Regions from separate parts of the Mycobacterium sp. E802 genome, predicted to be linked through region 1. Evidence: riboswitches for the same ligand, from Rfam matches in the RefSeq annotation. Region 1 holds a riboswitch; the other holds the start of a gene.
The links. Region 1 has a riboswitch for thiamine pyrophosphate ahead of thiC (phosphomethylpyrimidine synthase ThiC). Riboswitches for the same ligand answer to the same signal wherever they lie in the genome.
Positions count from the first base shown of each region.

Region 2: linked by a shared signal. The riboswitch ahead of thiO (glycine oxidase ThiO) and the one ahead of thiC (phosphomethylpyrimidine synthase ThiC) in region 1 are both predicted to bind thiamine pyrophosphate.

Region 1 is NZ_LZJD01000081.1:12,779-20,656, reverse strand. Features, by position in the region: gene thiC (phosphomethylpyrimidine synthase ThiC) at 1-1,161, opposite strand, end outside; TPP riboswitch at 1,150-1,259, opposite strand; gene A5699_RS11920 (MFS transporter) at 1,479-3,236, shown strand; gene A5699_RS11915 (class I SAM-dependent methyltransferase) at 3,287-3,928, shown strand; gene A5699_RS11910 (TIGR00730 family Rossman fold protein) at 3,925-4,665, shown strand; gene A5699_RS11905 (exodeoxyribonuclease III) at 4,682-5,494, opposite strand; gene A5699_RS11900 (GNAT family N-acetyltransferase) at 5,519-6,439, opposite strand; gene A5699_RS11895 (peptide deformylase) at 6,439-7,032, opposite strand; gene A5699_RS11890 (DUF3263 domain-containing protein) at 7,171-7,482, shown strand; gene A5699_RS11885 (LytR C-terminal domain-containing protein) at 7,557-7,878, shown strand, end outside.
Region 2 is NZ_LZJD01000006.1:31,659-39,536, forward strand. Features, by position in the region: gene A5699_RS00870 (M28 family metallopeptidase) at 1-727, opposite strand, end outside; gene A5699_RS00875 (slipin family protein) at 1,061-1,744, shown strand; gene A5699_RS00880 (ABC transporter permease subunit) at 1,752-2,510, opposite strand; gene A5699_RS00885 (ABC transporter ATP-binding protein) at 2,507-3,430, opposite strand; gene A5699_RS00890 (SGNH/GDSL hydrolase family protein) at 3,427-4,176, opposite strand; gene A5699_RS00895 (thiazole synthase) at 4,201-4,992, opposite strand; gene thiS (sulfur carrier protein ThiS) at 4,985-5,185, opposite strand; gene thiO (glycine oxidase ThiO) at 5,182-6,198, opposite strand; TPP riboswitch at 6,188-6,302, opposite strand; gene thiE (thiamine phosphate synthase) at 6,339-7,010, shown strand; gene A5699_RS00915 (NUDIX hydrolase) at 6,994-7,500, opposite strand; gene glnX (protein kinase G-activating protein GlnX) at 7,634-7,878, shown strand, end outside.

The DNA.
Region 1 (7,878 bases):
GCCGATCGCGCTGGTGATGTGGTCGTACGCCGGGGCGATGTCGGTGGCCAGCGGGCCCAGCGTGTAGAACGGTGCCTCTTCGCAGAGTTCCTCTTCGAGCTTGACGTTCTCGACGATCTTGTGCATCGGGACGTGGCCCGGGCCTTCGATCATCACCTGCACGCCATGGGATTTCGCGATCTTGGTCAGCTCACCCAGCGTGCGCAGCTCGGCGAACTGGGCCTCGTCGTTGGCGTCGGCGATCGACCCCGGCCGTAGCCCGTCGCCCAGCGAGAACGTCACGTCGTAGCGAGCCAGGATCTCGCAGAGTTCCTCGAAGTGGGTGTACAGGAACGACTCGGTGTGGTGTGCCAGACACCAGGCGGCCATGATCGACCCGCCGCGGCTCACGATGCCGGTGACCCGGTTGACGGTCAGCGGGATGTACCGCAGCAGCACCCCGGCGTGCACGGTCATGTAGTCGACGCCCTGCTCGCATTGCTCGATCACGGTGTCGCGGTACATTTCCCACGTCAGCTTGGTGGGGTCACCGTTGACCTTCTCCAGTGCCTGGTAGATCGGGACGGTGCCGACCGGGACCGGGGAATTGCGCAGGATCCACTCGCGCGTCTGGTGGATGTCCTTGCCGGTGGACAGATCCATGATGGTGTCGGCACCCCATCGGGTGGCCCACACCATCTTGTCGACCTCTTCACCGATCGAGCTGGTGACCGCCGAATTGCCGATATTGGCATTGACTTTCACCGAGAACGCCTTGCCGATGATCATCGGCTCGCTCTCGGGGTGGTTGTGGTTGGCCGGAATGACGGCTCTGCCGACTGCGACTTCTTGACGCACCAGTTCGGCGGAAACGCCTTCGCGCTCAGCGATATACGCCATCTCGGCGGTGATCTCGCCGGCCCGGGCGCGCTGCAACTGCGTGCCCCGGTCGTTGACCACTGCGGGTCGCGACGGCAGACCTGTGTTCAGGTCGATCGCCGCGTCGTCGGCGGTGTACGGGCCTGAGGTGTCGTACAGGTCCAGGTGTTCACCGTTGGTGAGATTCACCCGCCGAAACGGCACCCGCATGGTGGCGCCGTCATGGTTGATCTCGCGATAGACCTTGGTGCTTCCCGTGATCGGACCGGTCGTCACTGATGGGTCGAGAACAGAACTACTCATTTCATCTCCCTACGCCGGCATTACCCGGTCAGGTTCGTACGGTCGACGGGCGTACCCGTCCTCTCAGTGCGCTCGTGCGCACTCCCGCGTGTGGTTTGCAGGCCCCAACCTAGCGCAGACGTGGGCGGAGGGATACCGGGAGTCAGTCAATTGACAGGAAACGGTGTCCGGCGGCGATGTGGAGAGCCAGGCGCTGTGACGACTGCCTGGCCCTCCGATTCTTCGGGTTGCCGCGGCTTGATTTGCATAGCTAATATATGTGTTTTGAACATGTTGGGCCTCAGCGCCCCCTCGATAGCGACTAGAGCGAAGACGGAATGACGACTGAGATGACGAAAGCGGCCGGAGACGCCGACACCGCGGAAGCGGTGACCGCCGACCGCCGCAAACGGATGGACCACGACCACCCCTTCTACAAGTGGGTGGTGCTGTCCAACACCACGTTGGGCATCTTGCTGGCCTCGATCAACGCCTCGATCGTGCTGATCTCGCTGCCCGCGATCTTCCGTGGTATCGGCCTGAATCCGCTGGCTCCCGGCAACGTCAGCTACCTGCTATGGATGCTGATGGGCTACCTGGTGGTGACCGCGGTGCTCGTCGTGCCGTTCGGACGTCTCGGCGACATGTACGGCCGGGTCCGCATCTACAACCTGGGCTTCGTGGTCTTCACCGTGGCGGCGATCGCCCTGTCGTTCGACCCGTTCCAACTCGGTGGTGGCGCCGTCTGGCTGATCGGCTGGCGCGTCATCCAGGGTGTCGGTGGCGCCATGCTGATGGCGTCGTCCTCGGCGATCCTCACCGATGCCTTCCCGGCCAACCAGCGCGGCATGGCGCTGGGCACCAACATGGTGGCCGCCGTGGCCGGGTCGTTTCTCGGGTTGCTGATCGGCGGCTTCCTGTCCGAGTGGCACTGGAAAGCCGTCTTCTGGGTGGGTGTGCCGATCGGTGTCGTCGGCACCATCTGGAGTTACCGCTCCCTCAAGGAACTCGGCGTCCGCACCGCCGGGCGCCTCGACTGGGCCGGCACGCTGACCTTCGGCCTGGGCCTGACGGTATTGCTGATCGGCATCACCTACGGCATCCAGCCCTACGGTGACTCCACCACGGGGTGGACCAGCCCATGGGTGCTGGGCTCCATCGCCGTCGGGCTGCTGCTGCTCGTGGCGTTCTGCGTCGTCGAACTCAAGGTGTCGTCGCCCATGGTCGACATCCGGCTGTTCAAATCGGCGGCGTTCGGAATGGGCAACCTGGCCGGGCTGATGTCCTCGGTGGGCCGCGGCGGGTTGCAGTTCATGCTCATCATCTGGCTGCAGGGCATCTGGCTGCCGTTGCACGGCTACAGTTTCGAGTCCACCCCACTGTGGGCCGGCATCTATCTGCTGCCGGTCACCGTCGGGTTCCTGGTCGCCGCACCGATCGCCGGATCACTGTCCGACCGCATCGGCGCGCGGCCGCTGACCGTCGGCGGCATGCTGCTGATGGCGGCCACGTTCGTGGCGCTCCTGCTCATCCCGGTCAACTTCGACTACTGGGTGTTCGCGATCCTGGTGTTCCTCAACGGCCTGGGTGGCGGCATCTTCACCGCCCCCAACACCGCGGCCATCATGTCGAGCGTGCCGGCCGGTCAGCGTGGTGCGGCCTCCGGGGTGCGGTCCACGTTCTTCAACGCCGGCAACTCACTGTCGATCGGTATCTTTTTCTCGCTGATGATCGTCGGGCTGGCCAACACGTTGCCCGTCGCACTGACGAGTGGCTTGACGCAGCAAGGTGTTTCGGCATCGGTGGCGCACGATGTGGCGAGCCTGCCCCCGGTCGGCAGCCTGTTCGCGGCGTTCCTGGGCTACAACCCGATGGCAGAGTTACTCGCCCCCTACGACGCGTTACATCAACCGGGCGTCAACGCCGACGTGATCACCGGGCAGACGTTCTTCCCGCAGTTGATCACCGAGCCGTTCCATTCCGGCCTGACGGTGGTGTTCACCGCTGCGGCCGTGATGATGGTGATCGGTGCGGTGGCGTCGATGTTCAGCGCGGGTCGGTATGGGACGGAGGCGGGAGCCGACAACGAGGCCTGAGAGGCGGGAGCCGACAATCAGGCTTGAGCGGCCGACCTACACTCGGGTTGGTGACCACCACACAGCGTCGCGGATTCAACGACGCCATCACGAGTTTCTGGAGTTTCGCCGCACCGGCCTATGACCAGGGTTGCCTTCAGCGGTGGGTGTACCGGCCAGCCCAGGATGAGGTGATCGCCCAAGTTCAGGAGCGCGGTGCCCGTTCGATCGCCGACGTCGCCTGCGGCACCGGCATCCTGGCTGACCGGATCCAGCGGGAACTGCAACCCGATGAGGTCTACGGCCTGGACATGTCCGATGGCATGTTGGCCCAGGCCCGCAAGCGTTCTGGCGATGTGCGGTGGAAATCGGCCCCTGCCGAGGAACTGCCTTTCCAAGACGGTTTCCTGGACGCCGTGGTGACCACGTCGGCATTTCACTTCTTCGACCAGCCCGCCGCGCTCGCCGAGTTCTACCGGGTGCTGGCGCCCGGGGGAATGGTGGCGGTGACGACGATGAGCCCGCGCCGCACCTTCCTGCCGCTGCACGCGCTCTCGGCCGACCTCGGTGCACCCGCGCACAGCCCCACTGAGAAGGAGATGCGTGCGCTGTTCGAGGCGGCCGGATTGACCGTCGTCGAGCAGCACCGGGTACGCCGGCCAGTGTGGACACCGATCTCCGACGTGATCACCGTGGGCGTCAAGCGCGCATGACCGAGAACGAGGACGGCCCATTTCAGATTCGCGGCCCGGTACAACTGCGTCGAGAACGGTGCGCCGACACGACCGCCGATCAGCGTCTGTTGGACCGCCGCGGTCCGACCGACTGGGTGCACACCGATCCCTGGCGGGTGCTGCGCATCCAGGGTGAATTCGTCGACGGTTTCGATGCCTTGGCCGAAATGCCCAGGGCGGTCACGGTTTTCGGTTCAGCTCGGACGGCTCCGCATTCGCCTGAATATCGGTTGGGTGAGGAATTGGGCATCGCGCTGGTGCGGGCCGGCTATGCGGTGATCACCGGCGGCGGCCCGGGATCGATGGAGGCCGCCAACCGCGGGGCAAGTGAGTCCGGCGGCTACTCGGTGGGTCTCGGCATCGAGCTGCCCTTCGAGCAGCGCCTCAACCATTGGGTCGATCTCGGCATCAACTTCCGCTACTTCTTCGTGCGCAAGACGATGTTCGTCAAATACGCACAGGCATTCGTCTGTCTGCCCGGCGGGTTCGGCACCCTCGACGAGCTGTTCGAGGCGCTCACCCTCGTCCAGACGCACAAGGTCACGAAGTTTCCGATCATCTTGCTGGGCGTCGATTACTGGTCGGGCCTGATCGACTGGATCCGCAATACGGTTCTGCGCGAAGGGAAGATCTCCGAACCTGACCTGGCGCTGCTCCATTGCACCGACAGCGTGGCAGAGGCTGTGGAGATCATCGCGGCGTCGGCATCGGAATAGGCGTCGCCGTCAAGCGTCAGCTGAGCTCCACCACGACGGGGGCGTGGTCGCTGGGGGCGGTGGTGCCTTTCTTGGGGCGCCGTTCGTCCTTGACGATCTCGGCGTGCGTCACCCGGGAGGCGAGGCCAGGGGAGCCGAGGATGAAGTCGATGCGCATGCCGCGGCGCTTCTGAAATGCCAGCTGGGTGTAGTCCCAGTAGGTGTAGATCCCCGGACCGGGAGTGAAAGGGCGCACCACATCGGTGAATTGGGCGTCGTGCATGGCCTGGAAGGCAGCCCGCTCCGGCTCGGACACATGGGTGCTGCCCTTGAATGCGGCCATGTCCCAGACGTCCTCGTCGGTGGGCGCGATGTTCCAGTCGCCGACCAGTGCGATGGGCTGCTCCGGGTCGTCCTTGAGCCATCCGGCGGCGGTATCACGAAGGGCGGCAAGCCAACCCAGCTTGTAGGTGTAGTGCGGGTCGGTCAGGGTGCGACCGTTGGGCACATACAGGCTCCACACCCGCACCCCGCCGCACGTGGCGCCGAGCGCGCGGGCCTCGGCGGTGGCCTCTTCTTCCGGCTTGCTGCTCCACGTCGGCTGGCCGTCGAACCCGATCTCGATGTCGTCGAGGCCGACCCGTGAGGCGATGGCGACGCCGTTCCACTGGTTGAGCCCGATGTGGGCCACCTCGTAACCCAGCGCGGCGAACGGCATCATCGGGAACTGCGCGTCGGTGCACTTGGTTTCCTGCATGGCCAGAACGTCGACGTCGGCGCGTTCGAGCCAGTCGACCACGCGGTCCACTCGAGTTCGGATCGAATTGACGTTCCAGGTGGCCAGGCGCATGGGGTTAGAGGGTACGTGCCGGCCTCAGGCGAGCAGGTCGTCGGCCGCCACATAACGGGTTTGGTGGTGCAACCGGAAACCGAGCGACGTGTACAACGCGATGGCCTCGTGGTTGCCGACCTCGACCTGTACGTAGGCCCGGGTCGCGCCGACCTGCGTGGCCCAGACCAGCAGCGCTTCGCACAGCGCCCGGGCGTGGCCTTGACGGCGATGCTCGGGCGAGACCCGGATCGAGGAGATGCCCAGCCAGGATGTGCCGTCGGCCGATTGTGTGACGGCGCCGCGGCCGACAGCGCAGCCGGCCGCGGTCGCGAAGGTCAACTGCCCATCGACCACAGCCGTCAACACGTCGAGGGGAACCTCGCGGTCGTAGATCTGGAGCCACTGTGCGTCCGGTTGCTGCTCCAGCGTGACGCTCGAGGCCGAGGGTTGCGCCGGCGTGACAGCCGACGGGGGAGTGGGCAGCTCGCGCACCATCACCCGCGTCGGCTTGATGCCCGGGTTGCGCACCGGCAGCAGTCGTTCGGGCAGGGCCAGCCAGGCCGGCAGGTCACGTTCGCGGTACCAGCCGCGCACCGCGTCCAGATCGGCGATCTGCGCCGACACGCCCAACGGGATCGCCGAATTGGCGCGGCTCGTCACACCGTGTCCGGCGCGCAGCAGCCAACCACCCAGCCATTGCTGTTCGACGCCGGGCCAGGCCAGTGCCGCGGCATGTTCGAGCGCACGGATCTGCGAGGCCCGCACCGGGGTGTGCGACAACTCGCGCACGCTGACGACGTCGCCCGGCGCGATCTCGACGAGTTCGCCGTCCTTGGTACGGATCTGCACTGTCGGCGCAACACGTTCGACGTAACCGATGACATCAGTGAGCGGCTTGGCCGCCCCGGCCGGCAACCGGTAACGCAGGCTGACCCGGGACCCGAGTGCCGGCAGGTCGGGCATCAGTGGCCGAACGGGTCGGGGACCTCGCCGGGCATCCAGGACAGGCCGGGCACACCCCAGCCGTTGCGCTTGACGGTCTTCTTCGCCGCGCGGGCATAGCGGCCCACGAGGCGGTCGATGTAGAGGAATCCGTCGAGGTGACCGGTCTCATGCTGCAGCATGCGGGCAAACAGGTCGGTGCCCTCCAGAGTGACCGGTGATCCGTCCGCGTCCAGCCCGGTCACCCGCGCCCAGTCGGCCCGGCCGGTCGGGAAATTCTCGCCGGGAACGGACAGGCAGCCTTCCTCGTCCTCGTCGGGGTCCGGCATCGTCTCGGGCACTTCGGAGGTCTCGAGCACCGGGTTGATGACCACGCCGCGGCGGCGGGTCGTGTGCCCGCGGGTGGCGGCGCAGTCATAGACGAACAACCGCTTGGCCACACCGATCTGATTGGCGGCCAAGCCAACTCCGTTGGCGGCGTCCATGGTGTCGAACATGTTCTGGATGAGTTCGGGGAGGTCTGCGGGAAGCGAACCGTCCGGGCCGACCGGCACCGGCTCGGTCGGCGTGTGCAGAACGGGATCCCCGACGATGCAGATCGGTACTACGGCCATGGGGGAAGCTTAAGGTGGCAATGCAACTGGTCCGACTCGCGGGTTTATGTGTCAGCCAGACCCAGCAAGCCGTGGTTGAATAATCGACGAACCACAGCGATGTAATTTTTCGAGTGTCGGAAGGGTCCAAGGAGCAATATGGACGGCGCTATCGCGCGGACTGAGCAATCCGGGGATGACTCTGATCTGACCGATGGGCTAACCCGTCGCGAGCACGACATCTTGGCGTTCGAACGTCAATGGTGGAAGTACGCGGGCAGCAAGGAAGACGCGATCAAAGAGCTGTTCTCGATGTCGGCAACCCGGTACTACCAGGTGCTCAATGCGCTCGTGGACCGCCCTGAGGCGCTGGCTGCCGACCCGATGCTGGTCAAGCGGTTGCGTCGGTTGCGGGCGAGCCGTCAAAAGGCACGGGCTGCGCGGCGGCTCGGCTTCGATATCACTACCTAGGGGTCGCTCCACACGCGAGGAGGACAAATGGGTGGAGTGCGGCATCGGGCGGTTCGCTCGATACAGTGGTGGCGATGAATCAGCGAGACTCCTCCGGGCTACCCCTGCGCGCCATGGTGATGGTGCTGTTGTTCCTCGGGGTGGTGTTCCTGCTGGTCGGCTTCCAGGCGCTCGGCTCCGATGACGACTCGGCGGACCAGTCGTCCGTGGCGACGACGAGCGCGACGACCACTGCCGCGAAGACGTCGACCAAGGCCGCACCGGCCCCCGAGATCAAGGCCGACGTGCGGGTCTACAACATCTCTGATGTCGCGGGTGCCGCCGAGACCGCGGCCAACCAGTTGCGTGAGGCGCACTGGAACGTGACCGAGACCGGCAACCTGGTGATGGAAGGCG
Region 2 (7,878 bases), on a different contig from region 1:
GCTTGATCGTGGTGGTCCCGGGCGCGTTGCGCAGCCGCGTCCCCACATCCTTGGTCACGCTGACCACTGGGATCTTGACGTCGGTGCGGCGGCCCAGGGTGCCACCCATCTGCTCGTCGTTGTTGGTGTTGACGACGATCATCGCCACGGCGCCGCGCTCGGCCGCCGCGGCCTGCTTGTCACCGAAGGCGCAGGCACCCCGGTCGACCAGCACCACCGCCCCGGCCACCGGCAGCCCGTCGTAATCGGCAGCTTCACACCCCGGGGTGTCCTCCACCTTCGCGGGCACCAGCGGCGCGGACACGCCTTCGGGCGGGGTGCCGATGGTGAACTCCAGCGGCTTGGCGGTGACGGGTTGACCACCCACGGTCACCTGCGGGTCCTCGGCGAAGGGCAACCGCACCTCGAATTCCGGGGTGTCCACGTCGAAGCCCTTATCCCGCAGGGCATTGACGACATAGTCGACGCTGGCGTCATAGCCGGCCGTACCCAGGGCGCGGTTGCCGTCGTGGGCGTTGGCAATGTCTTGCAGCTTGCCCAGATGCCCCATCATCGCGTCAGCCGACACCCGCTCACGCAACTGATCGGCGAACTGCACGGCCGCCGCGGAGGCGGACCCGGAGGACTGCTGCCCATCGGTCTGCAGTTCGGTCTTTGCATCACAGCCGGCCAGTCCCGCGGTCAGCACAAGTGCACCGAGAACCGCCCCCGTCGAAGTACGTCGCATTGCACCCACGGTAGCCGGTGCGCTGAACTGCCCGGCGATTAAATCGGTTGCCTGCCGGTTTGCTGTGATGGCAGGGTGATTCCCGGCGCCGAGCGGGAAGCAGACCGAGCGGGGTACCGCAACGTTTCTGTGTGTTGCCGGCGGCGCCGTGGCACAGGTAAAGGGCCTGAGGTTCGAATCCTCTCTGCAACCCCGATGCCGTCGCCGGAATCGCGCAATCCGCGGCCTTGCGGCCCGCATCCGCTCGTATGGGGATGCGACGCCCCGCCAACGATTGTGTCCGGCGGCGGTATTCCTTTGCCGCGCAGACACATACCGGAAGGAGGACACGACATGGGAATCTTCACGTTCAACCGAATCACTGTTTCTGCAGGCCAGTGCGCGCTGGAGTACGTCGACGGCACGCTCGGTCGGGTCCTGCCGCCGGGACGTCACCGCATTGATGTGGCGGCCTCGGTGGTGCGTGTCGAGATGCGTGAGCAGGTACTGACGCTGGCCCCGCAGGAGGTGCTGACCTCCGACGCCGTGTCGCTGCGGATCACCGTTGCGCTACAGACCAAGGTCACCGATGCGGTGGCCTACGTCGAGGCGGCGGCCGATCCGATGGCGGCGGTGTACCTCGCCGCACAGATTGCGCTGCGTGACATCGTCGCCGGCCTGACCGCCGATGAGGTGCTGCAGCGCGGCAACCGCATCGACGCCGGGGTGATCGCCGCGGCGGCCCGGGCCGCCGGCGCCCGCACCGGGATCGAGGTGATCGCGGTGTTCGTCAAGGACGTGATCGTCCCGGCCGAGATCCGGTCCGCGGCGATGCAGCTGGTGACGGCCAAGGCCACCGGTGCGGCGAAGTTGGAAGCCGCCCGCGCCGAGACCGCGGCCCTGCGCGCGCTGGCCAACGCCGGCAAGCTGCTGGACGCCCACCCGGCACTGGCGCAGCTGCGGCTGATCCAGCAGGTGCCGTACGGGTCGAAGGTGGTGCTGGCGATCGGTGGTGACGTGGCGTCTGACCCGGAGTGATCCCGGGTCAGGCGTCACGCCTGTTCAGTACCACCGCGGCGGCGACGAAGGCGATCACCACCCACACCAGGAAATACAGCAGCGAGCCCACCTCACCCCATGGGATGTCATAGGCCGGGAACAGCCACTCCACCTGAAGGAACCGGAACATGTTGGCGAACGGCAGCCACGGTCCGAATTCGGCGCCGTTTCCCGGCAGGTTGCCCAGCAGCGGTTCGGCCACCAGCGGCCACAGCAGCAGCACCGCCACCGCACCGGCCGCAAACCGCAGCAGTGCCCCGACCGCGACGCCGAGGACGGCGGCCAATGCGGCGTACAACGCAAACCCGCCGGCCACTCGCCAGGTCGCCGGGTTGGCCATCGACAGTTGGGTGCCGACCACCGGGTCGGCGACGAACCGGGCCACCAGCACGGCCGCCAGCACCATGATCACCGCACACACCGAGGAGAACGCCGCACACACCACGGCCTTGGCGGCCAGCACCTGCGTCCGGTTCGGGGTCGCCAACAGCGTGGTGCGGATCAGGCCGCTGCGGTACTCCCCCGTCATCGTCAACGACGACAGCACCATCAGCACCGGAACCCCGAACACCGCGACACCCAACGCGGCCCGGCCCGGGGACAGTGCCGTGTAGTGATCGGCGGTCATGCCCTGCATCGCGGCCAGACCGAGGCTGAGTACCGCCACCCCGATCACCGACCACAGGGGCGAGCGGGTGGTGGACAATTTGATGCGCTCGGCGTCGAGCGCGGCGAGCGCGCTCACTTCGGTGCCGCCTTCGGTGCCGCCCGGTAGTCGACGGCATCGTCGGTGAGTTTCAGATATGCCTCCTCCAACGAGGCCTGCCGCTGGCTCAACTCGTGCAGTGCGATCGCATTGCGGGCGGCCAGATCACCGATCACCTCGATGGCCGCGCCGTGGACCGCCAGCGCGTCACCGTCGGCGGCGGCGTCGACTTCGAACCCGGCGTCGGTCAGCACCTCACGCAGCGTCTCCAGCTGTGGGCTGCGTACCCGCACGGTGTCGGCCGAGGTGCCGCTGACGAACTCACGCACGGTCGTGGAGGCGATCAGCTTGCCCTGCCCGATCACCACCAGCCGATCGGCGGTGTTGGCCATCTCGGCCAGAAGGTGACTGGAGACGAACACCGTGCGACCCTCGGCGGCCAGACTGCGCATCAGCGTGCGGACCCAGTGGATGCCCTCGGGATCCAGCCCGTTGACCGGTTCGTCGAACAGCAGCACCGGCGGATCGCCCAACAGCGCCGCGGCGATCCCGAGCCGCTGGCTCATGCCCAGCGACAGCGTGCCGGCGTTGCGGTCGACCACCGACGTCAGACCGACCATCTCCAGCACCTCGTCGACACGGGCCGACGGAATCCGGTTGGCCGCGGCGATCCAGCGCAAGTGGTTGCGGGCCGAGCGGTTGGGATGGGCCTGCCGGGCATCGAGTAGGGCGCCGACCGAGCGCAGCGGATCGCGTAAATCCCGATAGTGCTTGCCGTCGATGGTCGCCGTCCCGGCGTTGGGATGGTCCAGGCCGAGGATCAGCCGCATGGTGGTGGTCTTGCCCGCACCGTTGGGCCCGAGAAACCCGGTGACCACGCCCGGTTCGACGGTGAAGGTCAGATCGTCGACGGCGCGGTGGGTGCCGTAGAGCTTTGTCAGCCCGGCCAGTTCGATCATGGCTCCCACGCCACCACCATATCGGCGACCGCCCGCATACCGGCAGCGTTGGGATGCAGCGGCGCCGGCCGGCCCGGCCAGGGCAAACCGGGCCGAGTGGTCCAGGGCTCGGCCGACCAGGCATGGTGCCCCGCACTGGCCGCCGCCGCGCGAACCCATCCGCACCCGGTCTGGGCGGCAGCCTCCCCGGTGAGTCGTTCGAGCGTGGCGGCGATATGACGGCCCAGCCTGGCGTCGGCCTCCGACAGCGGCTTCGCCCCGATGCCGGCCGGCGGCAAGATCGTCAGATAGTCGACGAACAACACCCGCGCCTCGGGAGCGCGCCGGCGAATCTCACGCCCCACACTCACCAGTGCGCCGGCCACCTCGCTCAACGCAGTCTCCCGCGCGTCGAGGTTCAGCAGGTTGCGCGCCCACGACCCGAAGACCGGCAACGACCGGGTGACCCGCGGCAGCCCGGCGGCCATCAACGACGGCACATAGCCGACGTCGTTGCCGCCGATGGTCACCGTGACCAACGCCTCGGAGCCGTCCAGCGCCTGCAGCTGCGGTGGGGCACCGTTCTGCCGCTCACTCAGTACGTGCGCGGTGGTGGCCCCCGAATACGTCACGTCGACGAGATTGAGCCCGAGTGCGTGGGCCACCAGATGGGGATAGTTGCGTGCCGAGCGTCCGGCCGGAAACGGTGCACCCGCGGCTCGAGGCATGATCCCGGGCCCGGCAGCCATCGAACTGCCCAGGGCCACATACCGTTTACCGTGCACGTCGAGTTACCGCGCCGGACTTGACGCCTGTGCCCAGAATCGCTTCGGGATACGGCCGGCCTGACGGGCCAGATACCCGGCGGTGACGGCCGCGGACATCGCGGCGGCCATGGTCGGTGGATCGGAGGCGCGGGTGACGGCGGTGGCCAACAGCACGGCGTCACAACCCAATTCCATGGCCAGCGCGGCGTCGCTGGCGGTGCCGATCCCGGCGTCGAGCACCACCGGCACCCCGGCCTGCGCCACGATCATCTCGATGTTGTGCGGATTGGAGATGCCCAGGCCGGTGCCGATCGGTGCACCCAGCGGCATCACCGCCGCACAGCCGGCATCCTCCAACCGCCGGGCCAACACCGGGTCGTCATTGGTGTAGGGCAGCACCGTGAACCCGTCGTCGACCAATTGCTCTGCGGCCTTGACCAATTCGATCGCATCGGGCAGCAGCGTGCGTTCGTCGGCGATCACCTCGAGCTTGACCAGGTCGGTGCCCAGCGCCTCCCGTGCCAGCTGCGCGGTGAGCACGGCCTCGGCCGCACCACGACATCCTGCGGTGTTGGGAAGTGCGGCGATACCGAGCCGGTTGAGCAGATCGAGTACCCCGGTACCGGTTTCGGCGTCGACGCGTCGCATCGCCACCGTCGTCAACTCGGTGCCCGAGGCCACCAGGGCCTCTTCCAGGACCGCCAGGTTCGGGGCACCACCGGTGCCCATGATCAGCCGGGAGCCGAACTCGCGGCCGCCGATGGTGAGAGTTGAGGCCGATGAGCCGCTTGCGCGAAGAGCAACAGCACTAGCCACCCTGCACCGCCGTGACCACCTCGACGCGGGCACCGTCACACAACGTGCGGTCCCATTCGGACCGGGGCAGCACCGCCCAGTCCAGTGCGACGGCGATGCCCTTGTCCGGGAAACCCCGGTCCTCCAGCAGTCCGCCGATGGTGGTCTGCTCGTCCACTTCGAGGGTCTCGTTGTTGACCGTGATGGTGATCATTGCACTCCCACACTCACCTTGAGCTCCGCCGCGATCCGCTCAGCGGTCCACGGCGCCAACAGAAATCCGTTCCGGCCATGTCCGACGGCCACCAGCGTGCGCTCGTCGACCCGTTCGACGATCGGCAGCCCATCGGGCGTCATGGGTCGCAGCCCGGCCGCGGTCTCGGCCAGTTCGTACTCGCCCAGCGCGGGCATCACCGCGCACGCGTCCTCCAGCAGATCACGCACGCCGCTGACCACCGGTGCGGTGTCGCGGCCGTGCTCGTACTGGGTGGCGCCCACGACGACACCGTCGGCGCGCGGCACCAGGTACACCGGGCGTCCGTGCACCCGGGCCCGAATCACGCGCTGCGGCACCGGCATACACCCCTTGCGCCAGCGCAGCCGCAGTACCTCACCTTTGACCGGACGAACCGGCAGGCCCGGCCACAAGGTCGGGGCGTCGATGCCGTTGGCGATCACGATCGCGTCCGCGTCCACGCCTGCCAGGTCCTCGACGGGACCGGCCCACCGCACGGCCAGCCGCTCGCAGTGCACGGCCAGCCCGTCGACCACGGCCCGGTTGTCCACGGCGAGTTCGGTGGTGGCCCGGAACCCGTGCCGGATACCTTGGGCCAGCAGGGGTTCCACGTCGCGTGCCGCGGTGGTCAACTCGACCGGCTGCCCCTGGGCGGACAACCACTCGGCGACCGTACGCAGATCAGCCACATCGGCCCGGTCCACGGCGACCACGAGCGACTCACGCGCCGTGACCACCTCGGGTGCCAGGCCTTCGAGGAAACCGGAGTGCCACAGCTTGAGTGACTCCAGCCCGATCTGCAGGATCTGCTCTTCGCCGGGCCAGCCTTCGCTGTGCGGGGCCAGCATGCCGCCGGCCACCCAGGAGGCACCGTGCTCACGCCTACAGTGCAGCCGCACGGTCCAGCCGTCCAGCGCCGCCCGGCGGGCGATGGACAGCCCGATCACCCCGCCGCCGATGACGGCAAGTGTTCGCGCTCCTCCGAGTGCCATATCCGCTCCCTTCGCCGGCATGACCCGGATCAGGTGTGACGGTCAGGGCCGGTTCGTCTGCCCACTCTCAGCCCCACGTCCCAGGGACTCCCGTATTGCCAGTCCAGGGTACTCGGAGACCGACCAGCTACCGTCGCGGTGTGGAATCACCCGTCGACCGTTTGCAGCGCGCCACCCTGTACCTGTGCACCGATGCTCGCCGAGAGCGTGGTGACCTGGCCGAATTCGCCGACGCCGCGCTAGCCGGCGGGGTGGACCTGATCCAGCTGCGCGACAAGGGCTCGGCCGGAAAGAAGACGTTCGGCCCACTGGAGGCCCGCCAGGAGCTCGAAGCGCTTGAGGTCCTGGCCGACGCGGCCCGGCGCCACGGCGCGTTGCTGGCGGTCAACGACCGCGCCGACATCGCGCGGGCGGCCGGGGCCGACGTGCTGCACCTCGGTCAGGACGATCTGCCGTTGGACGCCGCGCGCGGCATCGTCGGGGACCGTCCGGTGATCGGGCGTTCCACCCACGACGCCGCGCAGGCCCGCGCCGCCGTCGACGAGGCCGTCGACTACTTCTGCGTCGGCCCGTGCTGGCCCACCCCGACCAAACCGGGCCGGACCGCACCCGGGCTCGACCTGGTCCGCTCGACCGCGGCGCTGAACCCGGCCAAGCCCTGGTTCGCCATCGGCGGGATCGACGCGCAGCGGCTGCCCGAGGTGCTGGCCGCCGGCGCGCGACGGATCGTGGTGGTCCGGGCGATCACCGCGGCCGAGGATCCACAGGCGGCCGCCCGAGAACTCAAGAGGACACTCAGCGCGGCCGATTGAGTTCCAGCGGCAGCGAGGCCGTCACCACCCGCAGCTGCTGCCAGCTCGCGGCGAACCCGGGATGCAACGGCAGGTCGGCCACCTCGTCCTCGGCCACCCAGCGCAACTCCGAGCTCTCGCGGTTCGGGATGGTCTCCAGCGGTTCGGGCACATCGGCGATCACGGTGGTGTAGGACCAGTGCGTGCCACCGATGCCGGCCACCTCGGCGGTCACCACCGTGGTGCGCACGGTGAGCTGCTCGGCCGTCACCCCGGCTTCCTCGTGGGCTTCGCGGACCGCGGCCTGCTCGGCCGTCTCGTGGCTGTCGCGGGCTCCGCCGGGCAACGCCCACGTCCCGCCCTGATGACTCCACGGCGCGCGGTGCTGCAAGAGCACGGCCGCCGATCCGCCCGGCCACGGGGCCCGCAACAACAGGCCGGCCGCCCCGTGACGCCCCCAGTATCGGGCGCCGTTGTCGGAGAACACCCAGCCGTCACCGTCGCCACGCACCCGTACAGAATAAGGAACCCGGCCGATTTCGCCTGCCCTCGATTTCTCCGCGAGCCTTAGCGGCCGCTCTTAGAAACTTTTTATAGTGTTGAGGCAGCCGTAAGCACCGAAACTAAATGAGGTCCCTGCGCAGGTGACTGTGGAGTTGGCACATCCCTCGACCGAACCGCTCGCGTCCCGGTCGCCGACCACTCCTGCCCACCCACGCTGGTGGTTTCTGTGGACCACCCCCGGACGCATCCTGACCATCGGTCTGGTCCTGTCGGCGCTCGTGATCGCCAGCGCGTTCGCCACGTCCACGACGATCAATGATCGTCAGCAGGCGTTGACGACGGTCCTCGACCACACCGAACCGCTGGCCTTCGCCGCCGGGCAGCT